Rhizobium sp. SSA_523: one gene and its partner. The protein of the gene in region 1 binds, or shares a complex with, the protein of each later gene. Links are inferred from orthologs where the notes say so. Each region holds a gene or a part of one and is shown in the gene's direction. Other genes may lie near its edges. The genes, in order: QTJ18_RS21545 and dapF.

Region 1 (9,738 bases):
CGCTGGGCGATACCGAAGAACGCCGCCGCTATCTCAACGGACGGGCGACGATCAATCAGCTGCTGAAGCTCGGCGCCGTACCGATCATCAACGAAAACGACACGGTTGCCACGACCGAAATCCGCTACGGCGACAATGATCGCCTTGCCGCGCGGGTCGCCACCATGACCGGCGCAGATCTCCTGGTCCTGCTCTCCGATATTGATGGGCTCTATACGGCACCGCCGCATCTCGATCCCCAGGCGCAGTTTCTGGAGACCATCGCATCCATTACACCCGAGATCGAGGCCATGGCAGGCGGAGCCGCGTCCGAACTCTCGCGTGGCGGCATGCGCACCAAGATCGATGCCGGCAAGATCGCCACCAGTGCCGGCTGCGGCATGATCATCGCCTCGGGCAAAAGCGACCATCCGCTGCAATCCATCGACAACGGGGCGCGCTCGTCCTGGTTCGCGCCCTCCGGCACGCCTGTGACGGCGCGAAAGACCTGGATCGCCGGTCAGTTGCAGCCCGCCGGCACGCTGACCGTGGATGCCGGGGCCGAGCGGGCGCTTGCCTCTGGCAAGAGCCTCCTGCCGGCCGGCGTGCGGGCTGTCATCGGCCCGTTCAGCCGGGGTGATACGGTGGCGATCATCGGCACCCAGGGTCGGGAAATCGCCCGTGGCCTGGCCGGCTATGATGCCGAGGAGGCACGGTCGATCGCCGGGCGCAAATCGGGCGAGATCGAATCGATCCTCGGCTATGCCGGTCGCGCCGCCATGGTGCATCGGGACGACCTGGTGATTACCGGCCTGCTTGCAACGGACAGGGACGAGACTGTGGAGGAGACTGCCGCTCATGCTGGATAAATTGGCGACTGCCGACATTGACGCGATGATGCAGACGATCGGCGACAAGGCCAAGGCTGCGGCGCGCCTGCTGGCGACGGCATCGACACAAGCCAAGAACGCGGCTCTCATCGCCGGGGCCGATGCCATTGTCGCGGCGACATCCGATATTTTGTCGGCCAATGCCCGCGACCTGGCAGCGGTGGCGGACAAGGGCCTTCAGCCCTCCTTCATCGATCGCCTGACGCTCACGCAGAGCCGGATTGCGGATATGGCGGAGGGGCTTCGCGCCATCGCCGCCCTGCCCGATCCGGTCGGCGATGTGATCGCTGCCTGGGAGCGCCCCAACGGGCTGAAGATCGAGCGGGTGCGCACGCCGCTTGGTGTGATCGGCGTGATTTACGAGAGCCGCCCCAACGTGACCGCCGATGCCGGCGCGCTGTGCCTCAAATCCGGCAATGCCGTCATTCTTCGCGGCGGGTCCGATTCGCTGCATTCCGCAAAGGCGATCCATCAATGCCTCGTCAAGGGGCTCGCCGAGGCCGGGCTTCCGGTCGATGCGATCCAGATCGTCACCATTGCAGACCGCGCTGCCGTCGGTGCCATGCTCTCCGGTTTGAACGGCACGATTGACGTCATCGTCCCGCGTGGCGGCAAAAGCCTGGTGGCGCGGGTCCAGGCGGATGCGCGCGTGCCGGTCTTCGCCCATCTCGAGGGCCTCTGCCACATCTATGTCGATGCCTCCGCGGATATCGATATGGCCGTCAATGTGGTCGTCAATGCCAAGATGCGCCGCACCGGGATCTGCGGTGCCGCCGAGACCCTGCTGATCGACCGGAAGGCGGCGGCGACGCACCTGAAGCCGATCCTCGATGCCCTCGCCGAACGGGGCTGCGAAATCCGCGCTTCCGCCGAGGTTCAGGCGCAATTTGCCGGATCGAAGGCTGCGACCGAAGAGGATTGGCGCACCGAATATCTCGAGGCCATTATTGCGGTGGGGCTCGTCGACGGCATTGGCGGGGCGATCGACCACATCAATGCCTATTCCTCCCATCATACGGAGGCGGTTCTTGCCAATGATCCGGACGTGGTGGCGCGTTTCTTCAACGAGATCGATTCAGCCATCCTGCTGCACAATGCATCCACGCAATTTGCAGATGGCGGCGAGTTCGGCATGGGCGGCGAGATCGGCATTTCCACCGGCAAGATGCATGCCCGCGGCCCCGTCGGCATAGAGCAGCTCACCTCCTTCAAGTACCGCGTGCACGGCACCGGCCAGATCCGGCCCTGATACGTGTCGGCAGCGGGGGAACTGACACCGTATCTCGCTATGCCGCATGTGGAGCGCGGCATGGTGGTCGGCCTGTTCGGCGGTTCTTTCAACCCGCCGCATCCGGGCCATCTTCTGGTGGCGGAAATTGCCCTGAAACGGCTCGGCCTCGACCAATTGTGGTGGATGGTGACGCCGGGCAATCCATTGAAGAGCCGTTCGGCGCTCCTGCCGCTGCGGGAGCGGATAATGCTCAGCCGCTCTCTTGCCCGCGATCCGCGGATCAAGGTGACCGCCTTCGAGGAGCGTCTGACGACCACCTTCACCGCCCATACCCTTGCACATGTCGTGGCGCGCAATCCAGGCGTGGGTTTTGTCTGGATCATGGGCGCCGACAGTCTCAAGACATTCCACCGCTGGCAAAAATGGCGGGAGATTGCCGATCTCGTGCCGATCGCAGTGGTGGATCGGCCCGGCGCGACGCTTTCCTTCCTCTCTTCGCCGGCCGCAAGGGCGCTGTCATTTGCGCGGGTCGATGAGAACCGGGCCCGGTTGATCGGGCGCCGGCAGCCACCCGCCTGGACCTTCATCCACGGCCCGCGGTCGGGCCTGAGCTCGACGGCGATCCGGCTGGCTGCGACCAAAAGATGAGCCCTTGAAACATCTGCCATTCGATGCCACCTTCATGGTGTGGATCCCGACGTTTGGATTCGCATCGTGCCTGTTCTGTTCGTGACGAAAGGAACAACTCTGACAACAGTTCACGCCAAAGGGAGAACGCCAGGCGTTGTCCCGAAGAGCCTGGAACGTGGCGCAGATGCTGCCGCCCGCGCTCTCGAAGTGGTCCTCGCAAGTCTCGAGGATTCCAAAGCTGAAGATATTGTCACCATCAACATTGCTGGGAAGTCCGCGCTGGGCGACTACATGGTCGTGGTCTCAGGACGCTCCAATCGGCATGTGTCGGCAATCTCCGATCACCTGATCACCGACCTGAAGGCGGAGGGGCTGGGAAGCGCCCGAGTCGAAGGTCTCGATTCGGGTGACTGGGTGCTGATTGACACCGGTGACATCATCATCCATGTGTTCCGGCCGGAAGTCCGGGAGTTCTACAACATCGAAAAGATGTGGGCGGCTCCCGATGAGGAAGGAACGCGGCACTAGCCGGTTCGTCAGCGCATCTGACGCCGCAGTGCCAGACGCCGTATCGGACGGCTGAGCGAGGCGCTCAGCCGGATTATCCTTTCGCGGCAACAAACATGCGGTGGCAGAAATGCGGATTGGCCTTTTTGCCGTGGGACGGCTCAAAACCGGACCGGAGAAAGAACTTGCGTCACGCTATCTCGACCGCTTCGCCAAGGCCGGCCCTGCGGTGAGCCTTGAGCTTTCGCGTGTGACGGAAGTGAACGAAAGCCGCGCTTCGGCAGCGGACACGCGCAAACGCGAGGAAGCGGGCCTTCTCGACAAGAGCCTGCCGGAAGGGTCCGTGCTGATCCTGCTCGACGAGCGAGGCAAGGCGCTCGACAGCCCGGCCTTTGCCAATCTCATCGGCAAGTTCCGCGATCAGGGCAAACGCGAGATGATGATCGCGATCGGCGGCGCCGATGGACTCGATCCCCTGCTCTATGAGCGGGCCGACGCCGTCATCAATCTCGGCTCGATGACCTGGCCGCACCAGCTGGTGCGCATCCTGATTGCCGAACAGCTGTACCGCGCCGTGACCATTCTCTCCGGCCATCCTTATCACCGTGCCTGAAAAGGGCGGGCTCCGGCGGGCCGCCGTGTTGTTTCTGGTCTTCGCCGGCAAATCAGCTTAGGGTCTGCGGCTCAAACGGGTTGCAAGGGCGAAATGCGCAAGACAAGCAGGCAAAGGGTTGACTGGCGGCCATTGCTGACGGCTGTGCTGATGAGCGCAGTTCCCTTCGGCGTGCCGAAGGCCCAGGTGACAGGTACCCTTCCCCCGGCTCCGGAGACGGCGCAAACGCCCGCCGCGGATCCCGTCGAAGCGCTGCAGAGAAAACGCGATGAGACGCGCAACGAACTGGAGCAATTGTCGAAAACGCTCAGCCTCTCCAGCGAAACGGCGACATCGATCGAGCAATCGATTGCCGATCTCGACAAGAGCAGCGCCAACCTTCGCCAGGCTCTGATCGACAGCGCGGCGCGGCGCAAAACGCTGGAAGAACAGATTCAGACCAGCGGAGACCGGTTGGCAGAGCTGAGGATGAAGGAGGAGCAGATCCGCGCGTCGCTGCATGAGCGGCGAGGGGTTCTCTCAGAAGTCCTGGCGGCCTTGCAGCGCATGGGACGCAATCCGCCGCCGGCCCTGCTGGTCAGTCCGGAAGATGCCCTGGCTTCGGTGCGCAGCGCCATTCTTCTCGGCGCCGTGGTGCCCGGCATGCGCGTCCAGGCCGAACGGCTGGTGGGCGATCTGAACGCTCTCGCCACCTTGCAGCAGGATGCGAGCGCAGAGCGGCAGAAGGCCGCCGCTGCGATCTCGGCCAATCTGGAAGAAGAGCGGCGCATGGATCTTCTCCTGGCGGAGAATGGGCGCCAATCCGCCACCGGCGCGGCGCAGCTGCAGGCCGAGCGCGAGCGTGCGCAACAGCTGGCCAGCCGATCGACCGATCTCGAAAATCTGATCCGCTCACTCGAAAGTGAAATTGCATCCGTTCGCGAGGCCATGCAACGTGCCCGGCAGGAAGAGGAGCGCCGCAAGCAATTAACGGCGGAAGAGCGGGAGAAGGCGCAGGAACTGGCGCAGAGCGGAGTGCCCGACAAAAACCGTATTGCGCCTGCATACGCGTTTTCGAGTTTGACGGGCAAGCTCGCCTATCCGGCCGCTGGTGATGTGCTGCGGGCCTGGGGCGATCCTGACGGTACAGGGCATCCGGCGCGCGGCCTTACGCTTGCGACGAGTGCCGAAGCTGTCGTGACGGCGCCGGCGGACGGCCTGGTGGTTTTTGCCGGCGCGTTCCGCAGCTATGGCCAGATGGTGATCCTGAACGTCGGCGATGGCTATCATGTCGTGCTGACCGGCATGGACAAGGTGAATGTCAGGCAGGGGAAGTTCGTTTTCTCGGGCGAACCGATCGCTGCCATGGGCGAGAAAAGAGTGGCCAGTGCGACGGCCTTGGCGCTGGAAACCGATCGCCCGACGCTTTACATTGAATTCAGAAAGGACGGCGCCGCGGTCGATTCGAAGCCGTGGTGGTCGTTGAAGGAAACTGGAAGGGCACGAAATGATTCGTAGGGCATCTCTTGTCATCGTTGGGGCGCTGCTCGGGGCGACCGCCATGAGCGTCGTCTATTCGGCGGGCGTGCCTGCCCAGGCCGCCGGCTCGTCGACTTATCGCGAGCTGTCGATCTTCGGTGACGTTTTTGAGCGCGTGCGCGCGCAATATGTGACCCCGCCGGAAGAGCAGAAGCTGATCGAGAACGCCATCAACGGCATGCTGTCCTCCCTCGATCCGCATTCGAGCTACATGAATGCCAAGGACGCGGCCGACATGCGGACCCAGACCAAGGGCGAGTTCGGCGGACTGGGCATCGAAGTCACCATGGAAAACGAGCTGGTCAAGGTCATCACCCCGATCGATGATACGCCGGCTGCACGGGCAGGCGTTCTGGCAGGCGATTTCATCTCCGAAATCGACGGCAAGGCGGTGCGTGGCCTGAAGCTGGAAGATGCGGTCGAGAAGATGCGCGGCGCGGTCAACACGCCGATCAAGCTGACCATCCTGCGCAAGGGCGCGGACAAGCCGATCGACATCACCGTCGTGCGCGACATCATCGCGGTCCGCGCGGTAAAATCGCGCGTCGAGCAGGGCGATGTCGGCTATCTTCGCGTGATCTCCTTCACCGAAAAGACCTATGACGATCTGGAAAAAGCGATCAAGAAGATCAAGGCGGACGTGCCGGCCGACAAGCTGAAGGGCTATGTGCTCGATCTGCGCCTCAATCCGGGCGGGCTTCTGGATCAGGCCATCAACGTCTCCGATGCTTTCCTGGAGCGCGGCGAAGTGGTGTCCACCCGCGGCCGCAATCCCGAAGAAACGAGACGTTTCAATGCGGGTCCGGGCGATCTGACGGATGGCAAGCCGGTCATCGTGCTCGTCAATGGCGGTTCGGCCTCGGCTTCGGAAATCGTCGCGGGCGCCCTGCAGGATCTGAAGCGGTCGACGGTTGTCGGCACCCGGTCCTTCGGCAAGGGATCCGTCCAGACCATTATTCCGATGGGCGAGGCGGGCGCGCTGCGTCTGACGACGGCGCTGTATTACACGCCTTCGGGCAAGTCGATCCAGGGCACCGGTATCACGCCCGACATCAAGGTCGAGCAGCCTCTGCCGGCCGAGCTGCAGGGCAAGGTTCGGTCTGAAGGCGAATCGAGCCTGCCGGGCCATATCCAGGGGCAGAACGAGACGGACGAAGGCTCGGGCTCCAGCGCCTATGTTCCGCCGGAAGCCAAGGATGATGTTCAGCTGAATTATGCGCTGGATCTTCTGAATGGCCGCAAGAGCGATCCGTCTTTCCCGCCCCAGCCGGAAAAGGCAGCGGCTGCCGCTCCGAGCGGCGTGAAGCAGTAAGTGGATGCATGCCCGCCCTGACCTGTCAGGGCGGGATCTTTCCCACGATCACAGAGCGGACGATCCATTGGGGACAGATCTTCGCGCGCCTCTCGGGCCGGTGAATAGAAAGAAGAGCCGGCCACCGCGCCGGCCTTCGCTTGTTGTGCTTCTGGCATGTCTCGGAGGCAGCGCGGTTCTCGGGCTTTCCTTGTATGTCATCCGGGCCGGCGAGGCCGAAGGCAATCGCTCCGCGGTGATCACCCGTCCGCAAAATCCGACAACCGGCTCCGCAACTGTCGTGGAAGCGCCGGAGGTTGCCGCTCCGGCATCTGCGCAACTAGGCTCCCAGGCAGGTTCTCAAGCAGGTTCTCAGGCCGGGGCCAATGTCGAGCGGACGCAGCTGGATGATGGCAGCGTCGTCACCAAGTTCTCCCCACGCGCCCGGGACGGCGACGGTCCCTTGATCCTCGATGCAAACCGGCTCGGCCAGGATCCCCGCATGGCGGCGGTGCCGAACGAACAGCTTATCGCCCAATCCGCCTATGGTCCTCTGCCCGTGCGCGGCCCCGATGGTCTGCGGCCCATGGATCAGTATGCGCGGCCGTGGTCCGGTGCTCGTGGCACACGCATTGCCCTGGTCATTGGCGGCCTCGGGCTCAGCCAGACAGGAAGCCAGCGCGCCATTCAAAACCTGCCTCCTTCCGTGACACTGGCCTTTGCAGCGAGCGGCAACAGCCTGCAGCGCTGGATGCAGGAGGCGCGGCGCAACGGCCACGAGATCCTGATGCAGATCCCCATGGAGCCGTTCGATTATCCGACCAATGATCCGGGGCCGCTCACCCTGACGCTGGAGGGCGGCAAGGCGGCTAACCTGAAGAAGCTGCATGAGGCGATGGCGCGGATCACCAATTACACCGGCATCGTCACCTATCTGGGTGGCCGCTATCTCGCCAATGCCGATGCGCTCGAGCCGGTGATGCGCGATGTCGCCGATCGCGGCCTGCTGTTTCTCGATGACGGGTCATCGGCACAGTCGCTGACCGGCACGATCGGCAAGGCCTTGAATGCCCCGATCGGTTTTGCCGACATGACGATAGACGGCCAGCTCGAGCGTACGGCCATTCTGAAAAAGCTGGACGACCTGGAGCGAATCGCCCAACGAAAGGGCAGCGCGATCGGGATCGGTTCCGCATTCGACGAGACGATCGATGCGGTTGCGGCGTGGGTGGAAGAGGCCGACCGACGCGGGATCGAGCTCGTCGGCGTCTCCGCTCTGGTCTCCCAACCCGCCGAACAATAAGCGCAAGCGTCATGAACAAGACTTCGAAGGGCAAGGCCGCGGATCTGCCATACCGGCCCTGCGTCGGCATCATGGTGCTGAACCACAAGGGGCTTGTCTGGGTCGGGCGGCGTCTCTCGGAAGGAAACAGCGAGTCGGACGGCTCGCCGCAATTGTGGCAGATGCCGCAGGGGGGCATCGACAAGGGAGAGGATCCGCGCGAGGCGGCCTATCGCGAACTGTTCGAGGAAACCGGCATGCGCAGCGTGTCCTTCCTGGCGGAGGCAGAGGATTGGATCAATTACGATCTTCCCGAACATCTGATCGGCATCGGCTTGAAGGGGAAATATCGCGGTCAGACGCAGCGGTGGTTTGCCTTCCGCTTCGAAGGCGACGAGTCGGAGATCAATATCGAAGATCCGCCCGCCGGTCAGCATCAGGAATTCGATGCCTGGGATTGGAAACCCATGGCGGAATTGCCGTCGCTGATCGTTCCGTTCAAACGGCCGGCCTATGAGAAAGTGGTCGCAGCATTTGCACATCTGTCCGGCCAGCCCGGCTGAACGGCATCACCTTGCCGTGCAATCCAGACTGACCGCCCGATTCGGCTCACACAGAAGCGAGGCGCAGTTCTCCTTTCGCATCCGCCATTCCTCGCTATACTCTCCGGGAGGACAAAGGCCGATCGCCGGGCACGTTCGCAAGAACGGTTAGGGAGTCTTTCTTTGACGCATCGGGTCTGCGAAAAACCGGGTTCCGCTTTTCGCCCAAGGCGCTAGGCGTTCCGTTCTCAGCACAAGCGCAGACAGGCGGCGGATTGCTTCTGCGGCCGGAACCGGAGATCGTGTCCAATGCCTTATCAGATACAGTTCGAGACCCCGGGTGCAGCCGATGTGCTCCATCGTGTGGAAACGGCGCTTCCCGAACCGGGGCCGGGTGAAGTGCGGATCCGGCAGACTGCGGTCGGCCTGAATTTTGTCGATGTCTATCACCGCTCCGGCCTCTATCCGCTGCCGCTGCCCGGCGTGCCGGGTGTAGAGGGTGCCGGCATCGTCGAGGCTGTGGGCGAAGGCGTTGATCAACTGACACCCGGACAGGCTGTTGCCTATGCCGGTGCGGTGGGGGCATATCGGGATCAGCGGCTTTTGCCGGCCTGGCGTGCTGTCGCCATTCCTCCAGGCCTCGCACCGGAGGTCGTCGGCAGCAGCCTGTTGCGCGGCATGACGGCGCATATGCTTTTCAGCAAGGTCTATCCGCTCGGCAAAGGCATGACCGTGCTGGTTCATTCCGGGGCCGGCGGCCTCGGCTCCCTGCTCATCCGCTGGGCCAAGGATCTCGGGGCAAAGGTGATCACCACCGTCAGCTCCGCGGAAAAGGCAGTGCTTGCCGAGAGACACGGGGCGGATCATGTGATCGTGGGCCGTGATGTCGATCTCGCCGCGGCGGTCCTGCCGCTGACGGATGGCCAGGGTGTGCATATGGCGGTCGATGGCATTGGCGGCGACACGCTGCAGAAGACAATGGCGAGCGTCCGCCCCTTCGGCATGACGGCGAGCATCGGGCAGATAGCCGGCCCCATCCCTCCGGTGCCGATGAGCGCATTTCGCGTCAATGCCGTGTCCCGTCCGAGCATTGTCGCCTTCAGCGCCAATGCGGACGATTACCGGCCGGCTGTCGAGGCGGCCTTTGATCGCATGCAGCGCGGCCTTTTCTCCAAACCCGATCGGCACTATCGGCTGGACGATGCTGCCGATGCGCATCGCGATCTCGAAGCGGGCAAGATTGTCGGAAGCGCGG
Region 2 (9,713 bases), 260 kb from region 1 along the record:
CGTCCGCCTCCAGGGAATCAATCGCCTTGGCGAGGATGTCCGGCCGCAGGACCATGCCCGCGCCGCCGCCGGCGGGCGTATCGTCCACGGTACGGTGGCGGTCCTCGGCATAATCGCGGATCTGGATCGCCTCCAGAGACCAATCGCCGCGCTCCATGGCCTTGCCGGCCAGGGAATGGCCGAGATGGCCCGGAAACATGTCCGGATAAAGGGTCAAAACGGTGGCACGGAAGGGCGCCGGAGAGGACTGGGCGGACGATACAGAGGAGGACATTGAAGAGGGCATGGGCGACGTCACTCGGTCTCGCCTCTGGTGTCGCCCTTATCCTTATCCTTATCCTTATCTTTGCCTCCTCCCTTGCCCCCGCCCTTGGGCTTGTCTTCGGGCTTGGGCTTGTCTTCGGGCTTGGGCTTGTCTTTCGGCTTGGCGCCGGAGGCGGGGTCTTCGTCATCCGGCATGTCGACAAGACCGGCCGCCAGGGGGTCGATCAGGATGCGGGCATTTTCCAGGTCGATCTCCAGAACCGCCGCTTCCGAAAAGGGAATGAGGGTGGGGCGGCGGCCGGGTCCTTTGAGTTCAAGCAGGTCGCCGGCGCCGAAATCATAGACGCCGCTGACCTGGCCGTAGCTCTTGCCCTCGCTGTCGACAGCTTCGAGGCCTTCCAGATCCGCATAGAAGAACTCGTCGTCATCCAGTTCCTCATCCGGGAGGTTCTCCCGCTCGATGAAGAGCTCGATGCCGTTCAGCGCCTCCGCGGCGTCGCGATCATTGATGCCGCGGAAGCGCACGATGATGGTGTTCTTCGCCTCCCGCAGTTCCAGAATTTCGAAGACGCGTCCATCGGCGGCATGCAGATGGCCATAATCGCCCAGCGCCAGGGGATCGGCCGTGAAAGCCCGCACCCGCACTTCGCCACGCAAGCCCTGCGCAGCGCCAATGGTCGCCATCAGGATCGGGTTCTCCAGCTTAGCCATGATCGCTCCGTCATCGTCTCTTTCGTTGCTCTACAGCCTATCGCATGCCTTGCAAACAGAGGACTGCAAAAACGCCAAGCGGGCGGCATGTCGCCATGCCGCCCGCCCTGGAGCACTGGCCGATCGAATGTGATCCGATCGGCGCTGTGAGCCCTTTCATTTGAAGCACGATCCTATCGACCCTGATTTGTCATCCGGCCGGATCATGCTGGTAAACAGGCGCAGGAGGCTTATTCCGCGGCAGCCGCATCAGCGGCATCGGCAGCCTTCTGGGCGCGCTCGGCTGCACGCTCCTGGGCGCGCTTGCCGGGCTTTGCCTTGTTCGGGTTGCTGCGCGTCGCGCGCTCTGCGAGGCCGGCTTCCGCCATGAAGCGGAGAACGCGGTCGGTCGGCTGGGCGCCCTTGGCAATCCAATCCTTGACGGCTTCAGCGTCGAGAACCACGCGCTGCTCGCTGTCCTTGGCCAGCATCGGGTTCCACGAGCCGAGCGTTGCGATGAAACGGCCATCGCGCGGGGCGCGGGCATCGGCAACGACGATGTGGTAATACGGGCGCTTCTTGGAACCACCACGGGCGAGACGGATCTTCAGGGACATTTCAAACTCCTTCGTTTCTATTTTCAGGCCGTCGTCTGCGACGGTCCGGCTGTTGTGAGGCCGCTGTCAGGCGGTCTTTTCGGTGACGCCGCCATGTTCGGCGGCAATGGCTTCATGATGGCGGATGACTTCCTTGATGATGAAATTCAGGAATTTTTCCGCAAAATCCGGATCGAGCTGGGCATCCTGCGCAAGGCGACGGAGCCGTTCGATCTGGTATTCCTCGCGCGCCGGGTCAGCCGGCGGCAAATCGTATTTGGCTTTCAGGATGCCCACTTCCTTGGTGCAGCGAAACCGCTCCGCCAGCATATGAACCAGCGCCGCATCGATATTGTCGATGGACTGGCGATAGCTGCCGAGCTGCTGCTTGACGTTCGGATCGATCATCCTTGCCCCTCCCACTTCACTTCTTCTTCGGCATGCCGGGAAGTCCCGGAAGGCCACCGAGGCCTGGCAGCCTGCCAGCGCCCATCCCGCCCGGCAGACCCGGCATGGAGCCCGGCTTGAAGCCGGCGGCCTCGGCCTGCTTGGCGAGCGCCTCCAGTTGCTTGGGGTCCATGCGCGACAGATCCGGCATTCCGCCCATGCCCGGCATTCCGCCGCCCATTCCGCCACCCATTCCGGCACCCATGCCACCAAGGCCCATCTTGCCGGCCAGGCCGCCCATCATCTGCTTCATCATGCCGCCCTTACCCTTGCCGCCCATGGCCTTCATCATGTCGGCCATCTGGCGATGCATTTTCAGGAGCTTGTTGATTTCGGCAGCATCCGTGCCGGACCCGCTTGCGATACGCTTCTTGCGGGAATGCTTGAGAATATCCGGATTGGCGCGCTCGGCCCTCGTCATCGACTGGATGATGGCGATCTGGCGGGCGAACATCTTGTCGTTCAGGCCGGCCGCGGCCAGCTTGTCCTTCATGCCGCCCATGCCGGGCATCAGGCCCATAATGCCGCCCATGCCGCCCATCGACTGCATCTGGCGCAGCTGGTCGGCCAGGTCGTCCAGGTCGAACTTGCCCTTGGCCATTTTCTCGGCCATGGCGCGCGCCTTGTCGGCATCGATATTTTCCGCAGCCTTTTCGACCAGGGACACGATATCGCCCATACCGAGAATACGGTCTGCGATACGGCGCGGATGGAACTCTTCGAGCTCCGACATTTTTTCGCCGACGCCGATCAGCTTGATCGGCTTGCCGGTCACGGCGCGCATGGAGAGCGCGGCACCGCCGCGGCCGTCGCCATCCATACGGGTCAGGACGAGGCCGGTAATGCCGACCCGCTCATCGAAATTGCGGGCGAGGTTGACGGCGTCCTGGCCGGTCAGGCTGTCGGCGACCAGAAGGATCTCATGCGGCTTCGAGCGGGCCTTGATCTCGGCCATCTCGGCCATCAGCGGCTCGTCGATATGGGTGCGGCCGGCCGTATCAAGGATGACGACGTCATGGCCGCCGAGCCGTGCCGCCTGGACGGCGCGCGAGGCGATATCTGTCGGAGACTGGCCGGCAATGACCGGAAGGGTGTCGACGCCGGTCTGCTGGCCGAGCTGGCGCAGCTGTTCCTGGGCTGCCGGACGCCGCGTATCGAGCGAGGCCATCAGGACCTTTTTCTTGTCGCGGTCGGTCAGGCGCTTGGCAATCTTGCCGGTCGTGGTCGTCTTGCCGGAGCCCTGCAGGCCCACCATCATGATGACGACCGGCGCTGCGGCATGCAGGTCGATCGCGACGCCTTCGGCGCCGAGCATCTCCACCAGCTCGTCATGGACGATCTTGACGACCATCTGGCCGGGCTTGATCGACTTCAGGACCTCAGCGCCAACGGCCTTTTCACGGACGCGGTCGGTGAAATTGCGAACGACTTCGAGCGCCACGTCCGCTTCGAGAAGAGCACGGCGAACCTCGCGCAGGGCTGCCGAGACATCCGCCTCGGAAAGCGCGCCACGGCCGGTCAGTCCACTCAAGATGGAACCAAGGCGGTCCTGGAGGTTTTCGAACATGACTTCTTCCTTCTAGACGTTGACGGTCGTGGACCGGAACGTCGGGTCTTTTCCGTCGGAAAACAAGACGCAAAGCCAAAAAGCACCCGAGGGCGCAACGCGCTGTCGGATGTTGACCTCCGGGATCTGTTCGTAAACCTGTACGGTCCCGGTCGGTGGCTAAAGTCTCGTCAACTTTCAGCAGATCGCGGCGCTTAAACAGCAACTGGCCCGAAAAGTCAAGACGATCAGGGCTTTTTGCGGTCTTCCCGCTCAGGCTGGAAATATCCGCGTCTTCGAGGCGAGCGGCTGATCCGGTGCGCGCCGGCGGCGTAAGATCGCTTGAACCCTTCTCCATCGCTGCCTATAGATTTCTCATGAAACGTCGCCACTTCTTGAAATGGTCAGCAATCGGCAGTCTCGCCCTTCTCGGCGGCGGACTTGCGGCAGGGAGAGCCATGGCAGCCAATCGCTATTACAAGGGGCCCGCTTCAAGCCATTTCGACGGCACGCGCTTCTTCAATCCGGGCGGCGAGGAGCCGAAAGGCTTCATGAATCTCCTGCGCTGGCGCTTCAACGGCAAGAGCATTGCCTGGCCGGAGGCCTATCCCAGCCCCTTTCCGCCGGCGGTTCCGGAGCGCCGCGTTGCCGGTAACCGGCTGGTGGTGACCATGGTCGGCCATGCCTCCATGCTCATCCAGGTGGCGGGCCTGAACATCCTGACCGATCCGGTCTGGGCGGAACGCACGAGCCCCGTATCCTTCGCCGGTCCCAAGCGGGTGAATGAGCCCGGCATCCGGCTGGAGGATCTGCCGGCGATCGACATCGTCATCGTCACCCACAATCATTATGACCATCTCGACATCGCGACGCTTAAGACCCTGCATGAGATGCATCGCCCGCATTTCATCACGCCTCTCGGCAATGATGCGATCTTCGGCCCTGAGCTCGACGACCCGCGCATCACCGTCATGGACTGGGGCTCCAGCAGCTATGTCGGCAAGAATGTCAGCCTTCACTGCGAACCGTGCCACCACTGGTCGGCGCGCGGCCTGAACGACCGGCGCATGGCGCTCTGGGCCGCCTTCGTCATCGAAACCCACGCCGGCAAGATCTATCACATCGGCGATACGGGGTTCCATGAAGGGATCAACTATCGCGCCGCCGCGGAAAAGCATGGCGGCTTCCGTCTGGCAATCCTGCCGATTGGTGCCTATGAGCCCCGCTGGTTCATGAAGGCGCAGCACCAGAACCCGGAAGAGGCGGTGGCGGGCATGCAACTGGCCAAGGCCTCCTATGCCGCCGGCCATCACTGGGGCACCGTCAAGCTGACCGATGAGGGGATAGAGGAACCATTGGCCGCGCTCAACAATGCGCTGACGGCCGCCTCCCTGAAGGCGGAGCGCTTCCGCCCTCTGCGCCCAGGCGAAGTCTTCGAGGTTCCGGATGCCTGAAGCCCGCGCCTGACGCACGGACCTTGAAAGCAAGCATGGCATCGAAGCTGGCATGCGCCTGAGCTGCAGGGCAGATGGCTGGCGGTCCGGTATTTGGCAGCTGGCCGGGCGCCGGGGAGCCGTGGCGATCGGCGAGCGAGCCCCCTGTCTTCGACACGCGCTCAGATGCCTCGGGGTCGACAGACTGGAAATGGCCCCGGTTTTCCGCCATATAGGCGGGAAATGGCGGGCTATTCCGTAAATGAGGACGTGCACCATGGCGCAGATGGTCGAATTTGCAAAGATGAACGGGCTTGGCAACAAGATCCTCGTCGTTGACATGCGCGGCCGCACCGAGCGTGTGGCATCGCAGGCGGCCATCGCGCTTGCCGGAGATCCGGCCACGGCCTTTGACCAGATCATGGCGATCCACGATCCGAAGCTGGACGGAACCGATGCCTATATCGACATCGTCAATTGCGACGGCACGCGTGCTCAGGCCTGCGGCAATGGTACGCGCTGTGTCGTGCAGGCGCTGTCGGCCGAAACCGGACGCAAGGTCTTCACCTTCCAGACGCTTGCCGGCATTCTGAATGCCGAGGAGCACCAGGACGGAACGATCTCCGTCGATATGGGCCCGCCGGTCTTCGAGTGGGACAGGATCCCGCTTTCGGAGGAGTTCTACGATACAAGCCGGATCGAGCTGCAGATCGGGCCGATCGATAATCCGGTGCTGCACTCGCCCTCGGCCATGTCCATGGGCAATCCGCACGCCGTCTTCTGGGTCGATCGCGACCCCATGAGCTTCGAGCTGGAGCGGTTCGGGCCGCTTATCGAGAATCACCCGATGTTTCCGGAAAGGGCCAATATCACGCTGGCGCAGGTCGTGACGCCGACCGAGCTTGTGACGCGGACCTGGGAGCGGGGGGCCGGGCTGACGCTTGCCTGCGGTTCGGCCGCCTGCGCGGCGGGCGTTTCCGCGGCAAGGACCGGGCGCACCGGCCGCAACGTCGACATCATCGTGGCGTCCAGCCCGGGCCGCGGCAGACTCGCCATCGAGTGGCGGGCCGACGATCACGTCATCATGACGGGCCCCGCCGAATGGGAATGGTCGGGCAGGCTTGACCCCGCAACCGGCGAATTCGTGCGCGACGGCCAGGCCGAGGCGCTGGCGCAGTGAGTGGCGTCGACATCATCACCTTCGGCTGTCGCCTCAATACCTATGAATCCGAGGTGATGCGCATGGAGGCGGAAAAGGCCGGGCTCAACAATGCCGTCCTCGTCAATACCTGCGCGGTCACCGGCGAGGCGGTCCGCCAGGCGCGCCAGGCCATTCGCCGCGCGCGGCGCGACAATCCCCATGCGCGCATCATCGTGACCGGCTGCGCGGCCCAGACGGAGGCGGCCACCTTCAGCGCCATGCCGGAGGTCGATGCCGTTCTCGGCAATGAGGAGAAGCTGAAGGGCGCATCCTACCGCGCCTTGCCGGATTTCGGCGTTTCTGCGGAAGAAAAGCTGCGCGTCAACGACATTATGAGCGTCAAGGCGACGGCGCCGCAGATGGTCGACCATATTGACGGGCATGTGCGTGCCTTCATCCAGGTGCAGAACGGATGCGACCATCGCTGCACCTTCTGCATCATCCCTTATGGCCGTGGCAATTCCCGTTCGGTTCCCATGGGCGCCGTGGTCGAGCAGGCGCGGAAACTGGTGGAGGCCGGCTATTGCGAGATCGTGCTCACCGGCGTCGATGCCACCAGCTACGGCGCCGACCTGCCGGGGCAGCCGACGCTTGGCCTGCTGGCCAGGACCTTGCTGAAGCAGGTGCCGGACATTCGCCGGCTGCGTCTCTCCTCCATCGACAGTATCGAGGCCGACCGTCATCTCCTCGATCTCTTGGCCGACGAGCCGCGATTCATGCCGCATCTGCATCTCTCCCTGCAGCATGGCGACGACATGATCCTGAAGCGGATGAAACGGCGCCATTCCAGTGCCGATGCGCTGGCCTTTTCTGAAACAGTGCGCCGGCTGCGGCCCGACGTGACCTTCGGTGCCGATATGATCGCCGGCTTCCCGACGGAGACCGAGGACATGTTCGGCAATGCCCTGCGCCATGTCGAAGACTGCGGCATCGCCTTTCTCCATGTCTTTCCCTATAGCCCGCGACCGGGAACGCCGGCCGCGCGCATGCCGCAACTCGACCGGTCTTTGATCAAGGAACGGGCGGCGCGGCTTCGCGTTCAGGGAGAGGCCCTGCTTGCGGCCCATCTTGGCCGCATGGTCGGGACGCGGCAGACCATCCTTGTGGAACGCAATGGTTTTGCCCATACCGACAATTTCTCGCTGGTCGCGGCTCCGCATCTGTCGCCGCGGGATCTGGTGCCGGTGACCATCACGGGCCACAATGGCAAATATCTGACAATGCAGGTCGACGCTGCCGCCGCAGCGTGACGGAACGGATCATTCATGGCGCTGGGGTTCATCAAGAAGGTTTTCTCGTTCGGCAAGGATAAGCCGCAGGACGAGGATCACGCGGAGAAGGGGCTTTCGCCGGAGGACCGCGCGGCGCTCGCCGCCGAAACCGAACCGCATGCGCGGGACGAGGACCTGCCGGTGGCCGCTATCGATCCGGTGGCCGAGATCGAGATGGAAACGGCCGGGGGTCCGTCAGATGATGGCGCGGCGGATGACGAGCCTGCGCTTCTTGCGCCTGCCGACATGCCGGGTGAGCTGGGCATGGTTCCCTTGTCGCTCCTGCAGGCCGAGGCGGAAGAAGATGTCGCCGTCGAGGTGCTATCCCCCTCTGAGGGGGGTGACGCGTCCGCTGCGGTTTCCTCTTCCGCGACCGAAGCGGAAACACCACCGCTGACTGCCGAACCCGCCCTTCCCAAAGGCTTTGCCACCCGTCGCCAGGAAGAGCCGGTGGTGGAGGCCGTGGCCGCGCCGAAGCTCACCTGGTTCCAACGTCTGCGCCAGGGCCTGTCGCGAACCTCCTCGCAATTGACCGGCCAGATTTCGGCGCTCTTCACCAAGCGCAAGCTGGACGAGGCGACGCTTGAGGAATTGGAAGACCTGCTGATCCAGGCGGATCTGGGGGTCGAGACGGCCATGCGCATCACCGATAGCCTCTCGTCCGAACGCTATGGCAAGGATGTCACGGGCGAGGATGTCTCGCGCATCATGGCCTCGGAGATCACCAAGGTGCTTACTCCTGTAGCAAGGCCGCTGGAGCTCGATCTCTCGCACAAGCCGCATGTCATCCTGGTGGTCGGCGTCAACGGCACCGGCAAGACGACGACGATCGGCAAGCTGGCCGCCAAGCTGTCAGGCTCGGGGCTGAAGGTCATGCTGGCAGCCGGCGATACCTTCCGTGCTGCTGCCATCGAGCAATTGAAGATCTGGGCCGACCGCACCCAGTCCGAGTTCATCGGCACGAAGCTCGGTGCGGACGCGGCGGGACTTGCCTATGATGCGTTCGAGCAGGCGAGGGCAAAGCGCTGCGACGTGCTGATCATCGACACGGCGGGACGTCTGCAGAACAAGGCCGAACTGATGGCGGAGCTGGAAAAGATCGTCCGCGTGCTTGGCAAGCTCGATCCGGAGGCGCCGCACACGGTTCTCCAGACGCTCGATGCGACGACCGGCCAGAATGCCATGAACCAGGTGGAGATCTTCCGCAATGTCGCCGGTGTCGGCGGCCTGATCATGACCAAGCTGGACGGCACGGCGCGCGGCGGCATTCTCGTTGCCATCGCTGCCAAGCACAAGCTGCCGGTCTATTTCATCGGCGTCGGCGAAGGAATAGAGGATCTCGAGCCCTTCGAAGCCCGGGAATTCGCGCAGGCGATTGCCGGCGTGACGCATTGATGCCACAGAATGCGCGTTTGCATCGCCCCATCATCAGCCAAAGGTAAGTACCAAGACCATGCAGAGCCTTGAAAGCGATACGACGCCGACGCCGCAGGAGAAAGCCCATCCCGGCTTGAAATTTGCGCTGGAAATCGGCCCTTTGCTGGTGTTCTTCTTCGCCAATCTGCGCGGCGAATGGCTTTTGGAGCGGTTCCCGTCCCTGTCCGTTCTCGGCGGGCCGCTTTTGGTGGCGACCGGGCTCTTCATGTCGGCAACGGTTCTTTCGCTGATCGTGTCGAAACTGGTCTTCAAGCATCTGCCGATCATGCCCTTCGTGTCCGGCATCGTCGTGCTGGTCTTCGGCGGGTTGTCGATCTGGCTGCAGGACGAGATCTTCATCAAGATGAAGCCGACCATCGTCAACAGCCTCTTCGGCGTGGCGCTGCTCGGCGGTTTGTTCTTCGGCAAATCGCTGCTCGGTTACGTGTTCAATGCCGCCTTCCAGCTGACGGATGAAGGCTGGCGCAAGCTCACCCTCCGCTGGGGGATCTTCTTCCTGTTCCTGGCCGTTCTGAACGAGGTGGTCTGGCGCAATTTTTCCGATGATGTTTGGGTGAACTTCAAGGTCTGGGGCACGATGCCGATCACCATCATCTTCACGCTCGCGCAGATGCCGCTGATCATGAAACATTCGCTTGATCCGAAGACCGAGGATCGCAAGTGAGCGTTGCGGAGTCCCTGCGGTATCAAAGGCACGTCTCGTTCTGGTTTTGGGTCGCTCTCGCCATTCTGGTGGCGCAGATCCTGGTCGAATATGCGATGGGCCGGCTGTGGATCTGCGCCTGCGGCGAGATCAAACTCTTCGAACCGGGCGTGAACACGCCGGGG

Evidence for each region.
Region 2: the proteins of QTJ18_RS21545 (region 1) and dapF are in contact, whole or in part, in a solved structure (PDB 5YGU), measured with the Escherichia coli proteins. The link is inferred for Rhizobium sp. SSA_523 from one-to-one orthologs.

The regions. Positions count from the first base shown.
Region 1 is NZ_CP129382.1:2,793,102-2,802,839, reverse strand. What follows is about bases 6,915-9,738. They hold QTJ18_RS21545 (RNA pyrophosphohydrolase), read left to right. Parts: upstream 6,915-7,973; coding sequence 7,974-8,504; downstream 8,505-9,738. Other genes in these bases: QTJ18_RS21540 (quinone oxidoreductase family protein), read left to right, coding at 8,793-9,738; QTJ18_RS21550 (divergent polysaccharide deacetylase family protein), read left to right, coding at 6,915-7,962. In the rest of the region: proB (glutamate 5-kinase), read left to right, coding at 1-848; QTJ18_RS21580 (glutamate-5-semialdehyde dehydrogenase), read left to right, coding at 838-2,118; rsfS (ribosome silencing factor), read left to right, coding at 2,815-3,258; 23S rRNA (pseudouridine(1915)-N(3))-methyltransferase RlmH, read left to right, coding at 3,368-3,850; QTJ18_RS21560 (murein hydrolase activator EnvC family protein), read left to right, coding at 4,001-5,347; QTJ18_RS21555 (S41 family peptidase), read left to right, coding at 5,337-6,680; more of QTJ18_RS21550, read left to right, coding at 6,748-6,914. UniProt on the Escherichia coli protein: Master regulator of 5'-end-dependent mRNA decay.
Region 2 is NZ_CP129382.1:2,528,086-2,537,798, reverse strand. Bases 4,406-7,204 are described here. They hold dapF (diaminopimelate epimerase), read left to right. Parts: upstream 4,406-5,253; coding sequence 5,254-6,156; downstream 6,157-7,204. Other genes in these bases: mtaB (tRNA (N(6)-L-threonylcarbamoyladenosine(37)-C(2))-methylthiotransferase MtaB), read left to right, coding at 6,153-7,204; QTJ18_RS20420 (MBL fold metallo-hydrolase), read left to right, coding at 4,406-4,997. Outside these bases: tRNA (guanosine(37)-N1)-methyltransferase TrmD, read right to left, coding at 1-274; ribosome maturation factor RimM, read right to left, coding at 295-975; rpsP (30S ribosomal protein S16), read right to left, coding at 1,206-1,571; QTJ18_RS20430 (chorismate mutase), read right to left, coding at 1,638-1,958; ffh (signal recognition particle protein), read right to left, coding at 1,975-3,564; more of QTJ18_RS20420, read left to right, coding at 3,921-4,405; more of mtaB, read left to right, coding at 7,205-7,427; signal recognition particle-docking protein FtsY, read left to right, coding at 7,443-8,843; QTJ18_RS20400 (septation protein A), read left to right, coding at 8,902-9,549; QTJ18_RS20395 (DUF2585 domain-containing protein), read left to right, coding at 9,546-9,713. UniProt on the Escherichia coli protein: Involved in the succinylase branch of the L-lysine biosynthesis and in the biosynthesis of the pentapeptide incorporated in the peptidoglycan moiety. Catalyzes the stereoinversion of LL-2,6-diaminopimelate (L,L-DAP) to meso-diaminopimelate (meso-DAP).